DNA from 4 places in the Cellulomonas sp. KRMCY2 genome. Region 2 is predicted to be linked to each of the others. Evidence: riboswitches for the same ligand, from Rfam matches in the RefSeq annotation. Region 2 holds a riboswitch; each other region holds the start of a gene.
What was found. A riboswitch is a leader RNA that binds a small molecule or an ion and turns the genes downstream of it on or off. The one in region 2 is predicted to bind cyclic di-GMP.

Region 1: linked by a shared signal. The riboswitch ahead of K415_RS0114245 (BldC family transcriptional regulator) and the one ahead of K415_RS0117395 (BldC family transcriptional regulator) in region 2 are both predicted to bind cyclic di-GMP.
Region 3: linked by a shared signal. The riboswitch ahead of K415_RS0107440 (hypothetical protein) and the one ahead of K415_RS0117395 (BldC family transcriptional regulator) in region 2 are both predicted to bind cyclic di-GMP.
Region 4: linked by a shared signal. The riboswitch ahead of K415_RS0105805 (BldC family transcriptional regulator) and the one ahead of K415_RS0117395 (BldC family transcriptional regulator) in region 2 are both predicted to bind cyclic di-GMP.

What each region holds. Positions count from the first base shown of each region.
Region 1 covers NZ_JAGF01000001.1:3,018,247-3,020,400, forward strand. Annotated here, with positions in the region: gene K415_RS0114240 (MalY/PatB family protein) at 1-1,067, opposite strand, end outside; cyclic di-GMP riboswitch class I at 1,225-1,301, shown strand; gene K415_RS0114245 (BldC family transcriptional regulator) at 1,319-1,549, shown strand; partial or broken gene K415_RS25170 (zinc ribbon domain-containing protein) at 1,718-1,786, shown strand; gene K415_RS0114250 (hypothetical protein) at 1,814-2,154, shown strand, end outside.
Region 2 covers NZ_JAGF01000001.1:3,691,465-3,693,618, reverse strand. Annotated here, with positions in the region: gene K415_RS0117400 (Gfo/Idh/MocA family protein) at 1-916, opposite strand, end outside; gene K415_RS0117395 (BldC family transcriptional regulator) at 952-1,149, opposite strand; cyclic di-GMP riboswitch class I at 1,201-1,276, opposite strand; gene K415_RS0117390 (hypothetical protein) at 1,508-1,723, shown strand; gene K415_RS0117385 (hypothetical protein) at 1,872-2,090, shown strand.
Region 3 covers NZ_JAGF01000001.1:1,536,616-1,538,769, reverse strand. Annotated here, with positions in the region: gene pdhA (pyruvate dehydrogenase (acetyl-transferring) E1 component subunit alpha) at 1-937, opposite strand, end outside; cyclic di-GMP riboswitch class I at 1,253-1,326, shown strand; gene K415_RS0107440 (hypothetical protein) at 1,343-1,543, shown strand; gene K415_RS22630 (DUF805 domain-containing protein) at 1,608-1,940, opposite strand; gene hisC (histidinol-phosphate transaminase) at 2,039-2,154, opposite strand, start outside.
Region 4 covers NZ_JAGF01000001.1:1,199,723-1,201,876, reverse strand. Annotated here, with positions in the region: gene K415_RS0105815 (DUF6318 family protein) at 1-2, shown strand, start outside; gene K415_RS22550 (PKD domain-containing protein) at 5-883, shown strand; gene K415_RS0105805 (BldC family transcriptional regulator) at 964-1,164, opposite strand; cyclic di-GMP riboswitch class I at 1,179-1,252, opposite strand; gene K415_RS0105800 (ATP-binding protein) at 1,409-2,154, opposite strand, start outside.

The DNA.
Region 1 (2,154 bases), 670 kb from region 2:
GCCGCCAGTGCCGCCCGCAGGTCGAGCCAGGCCAGGTAGGTGCCCTCCGGCGGGACGTGACCGATCTGTGGTGCCCGCTCGGCCAGGACGTCGGCCAGCGCGGCACGGTTGCCGTCGAGGTGCTCGACGAGCGCGCCGAGCCAGGGCCGGCCGTCGCGGTACGCCGCTGTGTTGGCGACCACGCCGAGCGTCGAGGCGCCATGCGTCGCGAGCATGTCGAACGACGCCCATCTCGCCTCGTCCGCGTCGTTGCTCAGCAGGATCTGCGCGCACTTGAGCCCGGGGATGTTCCACGCCTTCGACGCTGAGGTCGCGGTCACGGTGTGGGCGGCGGCAGCTGGTGAGATCGAGGCGTAGGGGATGTGCCGCGCGCCCGGGTAGACCAGCGGCGCGTGGATCTCGTCGGAGAAGACCCGCGCACCGTGCCGGTCGACGACCTCGGCCAGCGCGGTGAGCTCGCTGCGCGGGTAGACCCGACCGGTCGGGTTGTGCGGGTTCGTGAGGAGGACGAGGTGCCCGCCGGCACGGATCGCATCGGCCAGGGCGTCCAGGTCGAGAGTCGTCCGCCGGCCGTCCGGTACCAGCGGCACCTCGATGACCTCGCGGCCCCACTCCTGCGGAGCGGTGACGAACGGCATGTAGGCCGGTGTGGGCACGATCACGGGCGAACCCGGTCGGGAGAAGTGCTCGATCGTGATGCGCAACGCCTCGAGCACGTCGGCGACCGGCTTGACCCACCGTGGTGGCACGTCCCACCCGTACCGCTCGCTGTGCCATCGCGCGCAGGCGTCGGCCAGCTCGGCGCGCAGGGCCGGGGGGAGGTAGCCGAACGCGCCGGCCTCGGTCGCGGCGTGCAGCGCAGCGGTGACGGCCGGCGCCGTGCCGAAGTCCGACTCGGCCACCCACGCGGCGATCTCGGTCGGGAAGGCCGTCCACTTCAGGCTGCCCCGCCGACGCAGCGCACCGGCGTCGAGCCGGTCGAGGTGATCGAGCAGCGCGAGCGGGTCGAGCGGCGCCCGTCGGTCGAACCCGTCCGGTACCTGGTCCAGCTCGGCGGATCGACTCATCCCCGCAACCTAGCCCGGCGGACGTGGTGTGCTCGAACCTCTCCGATGGGTCGAGGGCACCACAATCGACCCCGAATCACGCGCGAACGGGTGAAAAACCCGGGAAACGCCGTCCTGGCTTTGCGTGGATGTCCGGATTGTGTGACCCTGTCCGTGTCAGCGACAAGGGCAAACCCACCGCGAGGTGGGGACGCAGAGCCAACGGGACCCCATGGGTCGGCCGGGCACACCGAACGACAGGAGCGCACATCATGTCCTCACAGACCGCGCAGTCCGCAAACCGCACCGCCGCCCCCGGCGCTCTTCTCACTCCTTCCGAGGTCGCGAGCATGTTCCGCGTCGACCCGAAGACCGTGACGCGGTGGGCCAAGGCCGGCAAGCTCTCGGCCATCCGGACGCTCGGTGGCCACCGCCGCTACAGCGAGGCCGAGGTCCGCGGCCTGCTGACCGGCGTCCCGCAGCCCCGGGCCAGCGAGGACTGACAGGCTTGACGAGGGCCCCACCCGACTCGACGGGTGGGGCCCTCGTCATGTCCGCGCAACCGCTACGTTCGGGATGCGTCCGACGACGGAGCCGCTGCGCGCTCGCGCAGGTGCGTCGGCGCACGGACTCGCACAGGTACGCCGGCGCACGGAAGGGACGCACATCTGATGCCTCGTTGCCCATCGTGTGGCGCGCATGCCGAGCCGGACGCCCGCTCCTGCGCGTCGTGCGGGTCCCGTCTGCCCGAACCGTCGGAGCCGCGCGTGGCTCCGCCTTCGCCGCTGCCGCCGGGAGCCACGCCCCGCAGCCGGGGACTGCGTCCCGCGATCGTCGTCCCGGTGCTCGTGCTCGGGGTCGCGGTGGTGGCCGCGATCGGGTTCTCGATCGCCACGGCGAACGTCCAGACGGCCAAGCAGGACCGGTCCGACCCGTCGACCGGACCCGGGACGACGCAGGGGGCCGAGCAGCGCGGCCCCGGAGTGACGTTGCGGCCGGTCGCCGGGGACGGGACGCAGGTCACGGGCGAGACACTCGCCCAGGCGGCGGCGGTGGTCCGACAGCGGCTGGGCGTCGCGGGCGTGACCGACGCGCAGGTCGTGGAGAC
Region 2 (2,154 bases):
GTCCGGCACGCGCGTGCACGGGAGGCTCCTGCCCCGCGCGCAGTGCGCCGAGCACGGCGTCGACATGGCGGTCGAACGTCGAGTGGAAGCTGCGTGCCTCGTCGTTGAAGTAGCCGGCCTCCCAGACCTGTGACGTCTCGTCGCCGGCGCGGGACAGGGTCAGCCGCCGCACGGTGTCCTGGATCAGGGCCCGGCCCTGGGTCCCGTTGATCTCCAGGCGGTGCGTGTCCGGGTAGGCGTAGGAGGAGTCGTACGTGCCCAGGAGCGTGCCGACGGCCCCGTTGGCGAGCTCGAGGGCGACGGCGAGCGTGGTGAACGTTCCCGGGCGGGTGCCGTCGTACATCTGGCACATGACCGAGACGATCGGTCCGCACAGGTGCTCGAGCATGTCGATCCCGTGGACCTGGGTCTCGATCAGGTTGGCGTGCGGTGACGTGCCCCAGTTGGGCTCGCCGCCGAACCGCCAGTCGGCGAAGACCAGCTCGCCGAGCTCACCGGCCTCGATCGCGCGCTTGGCTCGCTGCACCGGCTCGGCGTAGCGATGGTTGAGGTTGATCGCGAAGAAGAGGTCGCGAGCCGCTGCCTCCTCGAGCAGTGCGTCGGCCTCGTGCAGCTCGAAAACGAGCGGCTTCTCGACCAGCAGGGCAGCGCCGCGGCGGATCAGATGCATCGTCGGTTCGAAGTGCGCCTCGTTGGGCAGGCACACGGTCACCAGGTCGGGCTGCTCGCGATCCAGCATCTCGTCGAGGTCGGTGTACGCCGTCGTGCCGTAGGCCTCGGCCCGCGCTCCGGCGCGTTCCGGTGTCCGACCGACGATGGCGCACAGCGTCGTGTCCGTGCGGTGCGCGAAGACCCGTGCGTGCTGGTCACCCCACTGGCCAGCACCGACGACGGCAACTCTGAGCTTGGCGTCCATCCCACCACCGTGTCACACCGGTGTGGGCGGCGGGGTCAGTTCTGCGAGCCGCGCGGCTGCGGGACGCCGACCAGCAGGCCCCTGACCTCACGCTCGTCGTACCGGCGGTGACCGCCGAGCGTGCGGATCGCGGAGAGCTTGCCGGCCTTGGCCCAACGGGTCACGGTCTTGGGGTCGACGCGGAACATCGCGGCGACCTCGCTGGGGGTGAGCAGACCGCTGGTGGCGGTCATGCGGCGGGTGGACGTGGTCGACACCTTGGGTGTCATCTCAGCTCCTTGCCATTCGGTGAGCCCGGCCGACCCGAGGGTCCCGCTGGCTTTGCGTCCCCACCTTTCGATGGGTTTGCCCTTTTCGTTGACATTGAGCAGTTTGCCCGTTCCTGGCCACAATGCCATAGGTCCTCAGTCCCTTGCGCCCGGTGGGCGGGGCGCGGTTGCGGGCGCCTCGAAGTCGCGCTCGGGCGGCGTGCCGTGCTCTTGATCTCGTTCATCGGGACAGCGCCGGCCGCCGGTCCGGGGCGGACCGGTAGGACGTTCGGGCACACTGAGGCAGTGCCGGCCCACCCGGGCCGCGGGGACGAGGTCGGCGATGGACGGTCGGAGCCTCCTGGTCGACGTCCTGATCGGCGCGGCGACCAGCCTCGTGGTCCTGTGGCTCCTGCTCGTCGTCGCCCTGGTCGTCCTGCGCCCCGGCCGGGCGACGCTCGGCGAGGTGCTGCGGATCCTGCCTGCTGTGGTGCGGCTGCTGCCCCGACTCGCGCGGGACCCGACGGTGCCGCGCGCGGTCAGGGTCGGCTCTGGTTGAACGCCGGACGGACTGGCCGTGCTGATCCAGCTCGCCGGTCGGGCCACCGCGGTCCCGTGACCAGCCGGCCGGACGCGGCCGGGACCGGCGGGGCCCGTCACCCGATCGATCTCTGGACAGCGCCGTGGCCAGGGAGGATCGTCGAGGTATGGGAGAGGTCATCGCGTTGCCGCTGGCCGGCGCAGCGGCCCTGTCCGACGTCCGTGGCCAGCACCGGGCGCTGCAGGTGACCTGGCACGAGCGCGACGAGGTGTTCGTGGTGAGCACCTGGCGGTTCGGCCGGTGCGTCGCGAGTGTCCGGCTCGCGCCGGCCGATGCCGCGGCACTGATCGGCACGCTCGCCGAGGGTCTCGCCAGGCGGTCCTGAGCACCAGCCGACCCGGGACCTGCCACAGCCGCTTCGCGTGCGCCCGGCCGACCGTGCTGCGTGC
Region 3 (2,154 bases), 2.2 Mb from region 2:
CCGCGATCTCGTCCTCGACCTGCTGGGACAGCTCGCCGATCGCGGTCAGGTGGGTGCGCAGCCGGTCGATCGGGTCACGACGACGCCAGTGCTCCTCCTCGGCGGCCGACCGGTAGCGCGTCGGGTCGTCCGAGGTGGTGTGGGCGCCCATCCGGTAGGTGTACGCCTCGATGAACGTGGGACCGCCACCGGAGCGGGCCCGTTCGAGGGCCTCGGCCGTGACGGCGTAGCAGGCGAGGACGTCGTTGCCGTCGACCCGCACGCTGGGCACCCCGAAGCCCTTGCCCCGTTCGACCAGCGGCACGCGCGACTGGCGTTCGGTGGGCTCGGAGATCGCCCACTGGTTGTTCTGGCAGAACAGGACGACTGGGGCGTTGTTCACGGCGGCGAAGACGAACGCCTCGTTGGTGTCCCCCTGGGAGGTCGCGCCGTCGCCGAAGTAGGCGACGACGGCGGCGTCCCGGGTCGGGTCCCCGGAGCCGACCAGACCGTCGCGCTGCAGACCCATCGCGTAGCCCGTGGCGTGCAGCGTGTGCGAGCCGATGACCAGCGTGTACAGGTGGAAGTTGTGCTCGCGCGGATCCCAGCCACCGTGGTCGACGCCCCGGAACTGACGCAGCACGTCGACGAGGTCCACACCGCGGGTGTGCGCGACGCCGTGCTCGCGGTAGGAGGGGAAGACGTAGTCCTGCGCGGCCAGGGCCCGGCCGGAGCCGACCTGGGCGGCCTCCTGCCCGAGGGCGGGCGGGAAGAGGCCGAGCTCACCCTGCCGCTGCAGGGCGGTGGCCTCGGTGTCGAAGCGTCGGACGAGCACCATGTCCCGGTACAGGCCGCGCAGGGCCTCGGGATCGAGGTGGGCGACCCGGGGCGAGTAGTCCGGGTGGTCGACGCGCTCCCCGGTGTGGGTCAGCAGCTGGACGAGGTCGGGCTCGTTCACGCAGGGTCCTTCCGGGTGGACGGCCGGCTAACTTACGTCAGCGTAGGCTACGGAACCGTAGGTTGTCGGTGGTCAGGCACCACAAAGCCGCGCAGGACAGCGTTGTGGCGATCCTCCAAAGGCGCCCGCCCGAGCGCGGGGGAGCCTCGTCGACGACGACCGGCGGATCCTGCTCGGCGATCGTGGCCACGGACCGCACGGCGCGGTCGTGTGTGACCTAGATCACACACGGAGCTCCTCAAGGATGTCCGGTATGTCGTCGATGACGGGAATGAGGCACACCCGGACCGTGACGAGTCGGGTCGTTCCTCACATCAGCGACAAGGGCAAACCCGCCGGAATGCGGGGACGCAAAGCCAGGGGCCCAGACGGGCAGCCCAGCTACCGAACGATGGGGAGACCGCCATGCGGGACACCGCCTCAGCCGCACCCTCTCGCGTGACGCCGGGACAGGTGGCGAACCCGTTCCGGGTCGACCGCGCGACAGTGACCCGGTGGGCGACCACCGGCAGGACCGCGTCGGCGCTGACGCTCGACGGCCTTCGCCGGGGCGTCGAGGCCGAGGTGTGCGAGTTCCTTGGAAGGGTCCCCACGCAGGTCCGCTGACGGCTCGTCCGGGTGTCCGGGTGTCCGGACGTCTGGACCGTCCGGGTGTCCGGCCGGTGGGGTCTCAGCGCCAGCCCGGGGGTGGCGGGCCACCTGGCCGGGGAGGACCGGGGATCGCCGGATAGCCGCCGGGATAGCCCTGGCCGGCGCCCTGCGCCGCCCGCAGCGCCCGCTGGACGGGCCACTCCGCGAAGGCGAAGACCAGGAACATCACGATGTTGACCACCGGCACCAGCATGATCAGGATCCACCAGCCGGAGTAGCCCGCCTTGCGGAGGATCGCCACGTAGGCGGCGATCCCGATCACCCACACGACGGCCATCACCCCGAAGAAGACCCAGGCCGCGGCCCCGGTGAGGTCGAAGCTCTCAGACCAGTCGTACAGGTCAGGATCCATAGGGCCGATCATGGCCCGGTCCGGCGCACCGGCGCCAGGGTCCGGCCCGTCCGCCGGCCCGGTCGGAGCCGGCCGGCCCGCTCGTCCCACCGGCCCGGTCAGAGCCAGCCGGCGGCGACCTCGAGGACCCGGTCGTTGGCGGTGGGCTCGCCCACGCTGATCCGCACACCCTCACCGGCGAACGGCCGCACCAGCAGGCCGTCGTCTGCGGCGT
Region 4 (2,154 bases), 2.5 Mb from region 2:
GAGCATGGGAACCACTGGTCGCCGCGTTCGGGTCGCTGCCATCGTCGCCTTCGCCTGCGTGGTACCCAACACGATGGCGTGGGCGAGTACGGACGGCGACGAGCCGGGAGGCCTCACCTCGAGGGCTGACGGGTCGAGCGTTGTCGTCACCGACTCGCAGACCTCGGGCTCGGAGGAACCCGGGACAACCACCCAAGCCAGTGTGGCGATCACCTACGAGTACCGCCGTGTCCCGCTGCCCCGGTGTGGTGAGCTGGACCCGCTGGCTGTCGACCGCCAGTGCATCGATGACCTTGGTGTGGCACAGGTGTGCGCGGACGGCAGCGTGCCGCTGGCGCCCCTGCAGCGCCGGGAGGTCGACCCGGTCACCGGTGCCGGGCTCAGCCCGTGGAGCCGGGTCGATCCTGGTGGCTGCCAGGACGGGACCGATCTGGTCGTCCTGTCGGTCGAGGAGTTCCGGCGTCTGCCGCTGACCGCCTCGACCCCGCAGTACCAGCCGGACGACGGTCGCGGCCTGGTCAACAAGGACCTGATCGTGTACGCCGACCCGGCCCCGCAGACCCTGGCCACCACGGTCCTCGGCGTCCCGGTCGCGGTCCGCGCGACGCCGGTGGCGTTCGCGTGGGACTTCGGTGACGGGTCGGAACCGCTGGTCACGACCGACCCCGGTGCGCCCTACCCGAACCACACCGTGAGCTACCCGTACCGGCAGGCCGGGGAGTTCGCCGTGCAGCTGGTCACCACGTGGCAGGGTCAGTACCAGGTCAACGGTGCCGGGCCCTGGTACCCGGTGGCCGGCACGGCCGCGACGACATCAGTGCCGTTCACCGCCCAGGTCTTCGAGGCGCACGCCCACCTGGTCGCCGACGATCTCGGCTCCTGACCCCGGATCTGCCGGCAGAAGGTGCATCAGCGCGCCGGCAGAACATGCACCAGCGCGGCTCCGGTGCCTCAGCCAAGGGCTCAGCGCGGCTGCGCGGGAACCGCACCCAGGAGGCCGCGGACCTCGGACTCGATGTACCGGCGGTGCCCGCCCAAGGTCCGCACCGAGGTGATCTTGCCGCTGTTCGCCCACCGGGTCACGGTCTTGGGGTCCACCCGGAACAGGGTCGCCACCTCGCCCGGAGTCAACAGGGACCTCGTCGTCCAGGGTGCGGTCTGCATGGTCAATCCCATCGTTCGGTAGCTGGGCGGCCCGTCTGGGCCCCTGGCTTTGCGTCCCCGCATTCCGGCGGGTTTGCCCTTGTCGCTGACGTGAGGTGCGTCCCGATCATCTCGGCGCTACCTCAAATGACCTATCGGCGACAAACCGGACATCCTTGAGGAGCAACGAGTGTGACCTGCGTCACAGTCTGTGCGGACCGTGGGGTGCCGGCCGTCTGGTGCGAGCGGACCAGTCCGCTTGGCCCTAGGGACCGAGGGCCCCGAGCGGGACCACGCTGACACCGTCCGGTCGGGTGTAGCCAAGACCCGAGGGCGTGATCACAGCCAGGAAGGCCGGGGTACCGGACCTGCTCGTGTCGATGCGATCTCGGAACCGCAGAAGGTTCCGGGCCGCATCCTCGATCTGTCCCGCCCCGAGCTTGACCTCGGCGGCCCCCCAGCGACCGTCGTCGGTCGAGACGATGGCGTCGACCTCGAGGCCGGTGCTGTCGCGGTAGTGCAGGACCTCGCCCCCGTGGGCCTGTGCGTAGACACGCAGGTCCCGCACGACGAGCGACTCGAAGAGCAGGCCGAGGCTGTTGAGGTCGGCGAGCAGCCGTTCTGAGGTCGCGCCGAGCGCCGCGGCTGCCAGCGACGGGTCGACGAAGTGACGCTTCGGGGTCTTGCGCAGGGTCGCCGACGAGCGCAGGTGCGTCGACCAGGCCGGCTGGTCCTCGACGACCATGAGGCGCTGGAGCACGTCGAGGTACTCGTCGACCGTGTTGCGAGCGAGCGGCTCGCCGTCCTGGCCGCTGTCCCGGGTCAGTGTGGCCAGGGACGCCTCGGTCGCGGTGTTCCGGGCCAGGGAGGCGATCACGCGCCCCACCCGTCGCGGATCCCGCCGCCCTCTGACGACGCGATCGATGTCGACCTCGCGGATCGTGGTGAGGTAGTCCCGGAGAACGCGGGTGGCCTCTGCGGGCGCGGCACCCTGCAGGCCCGGCCAGCCGC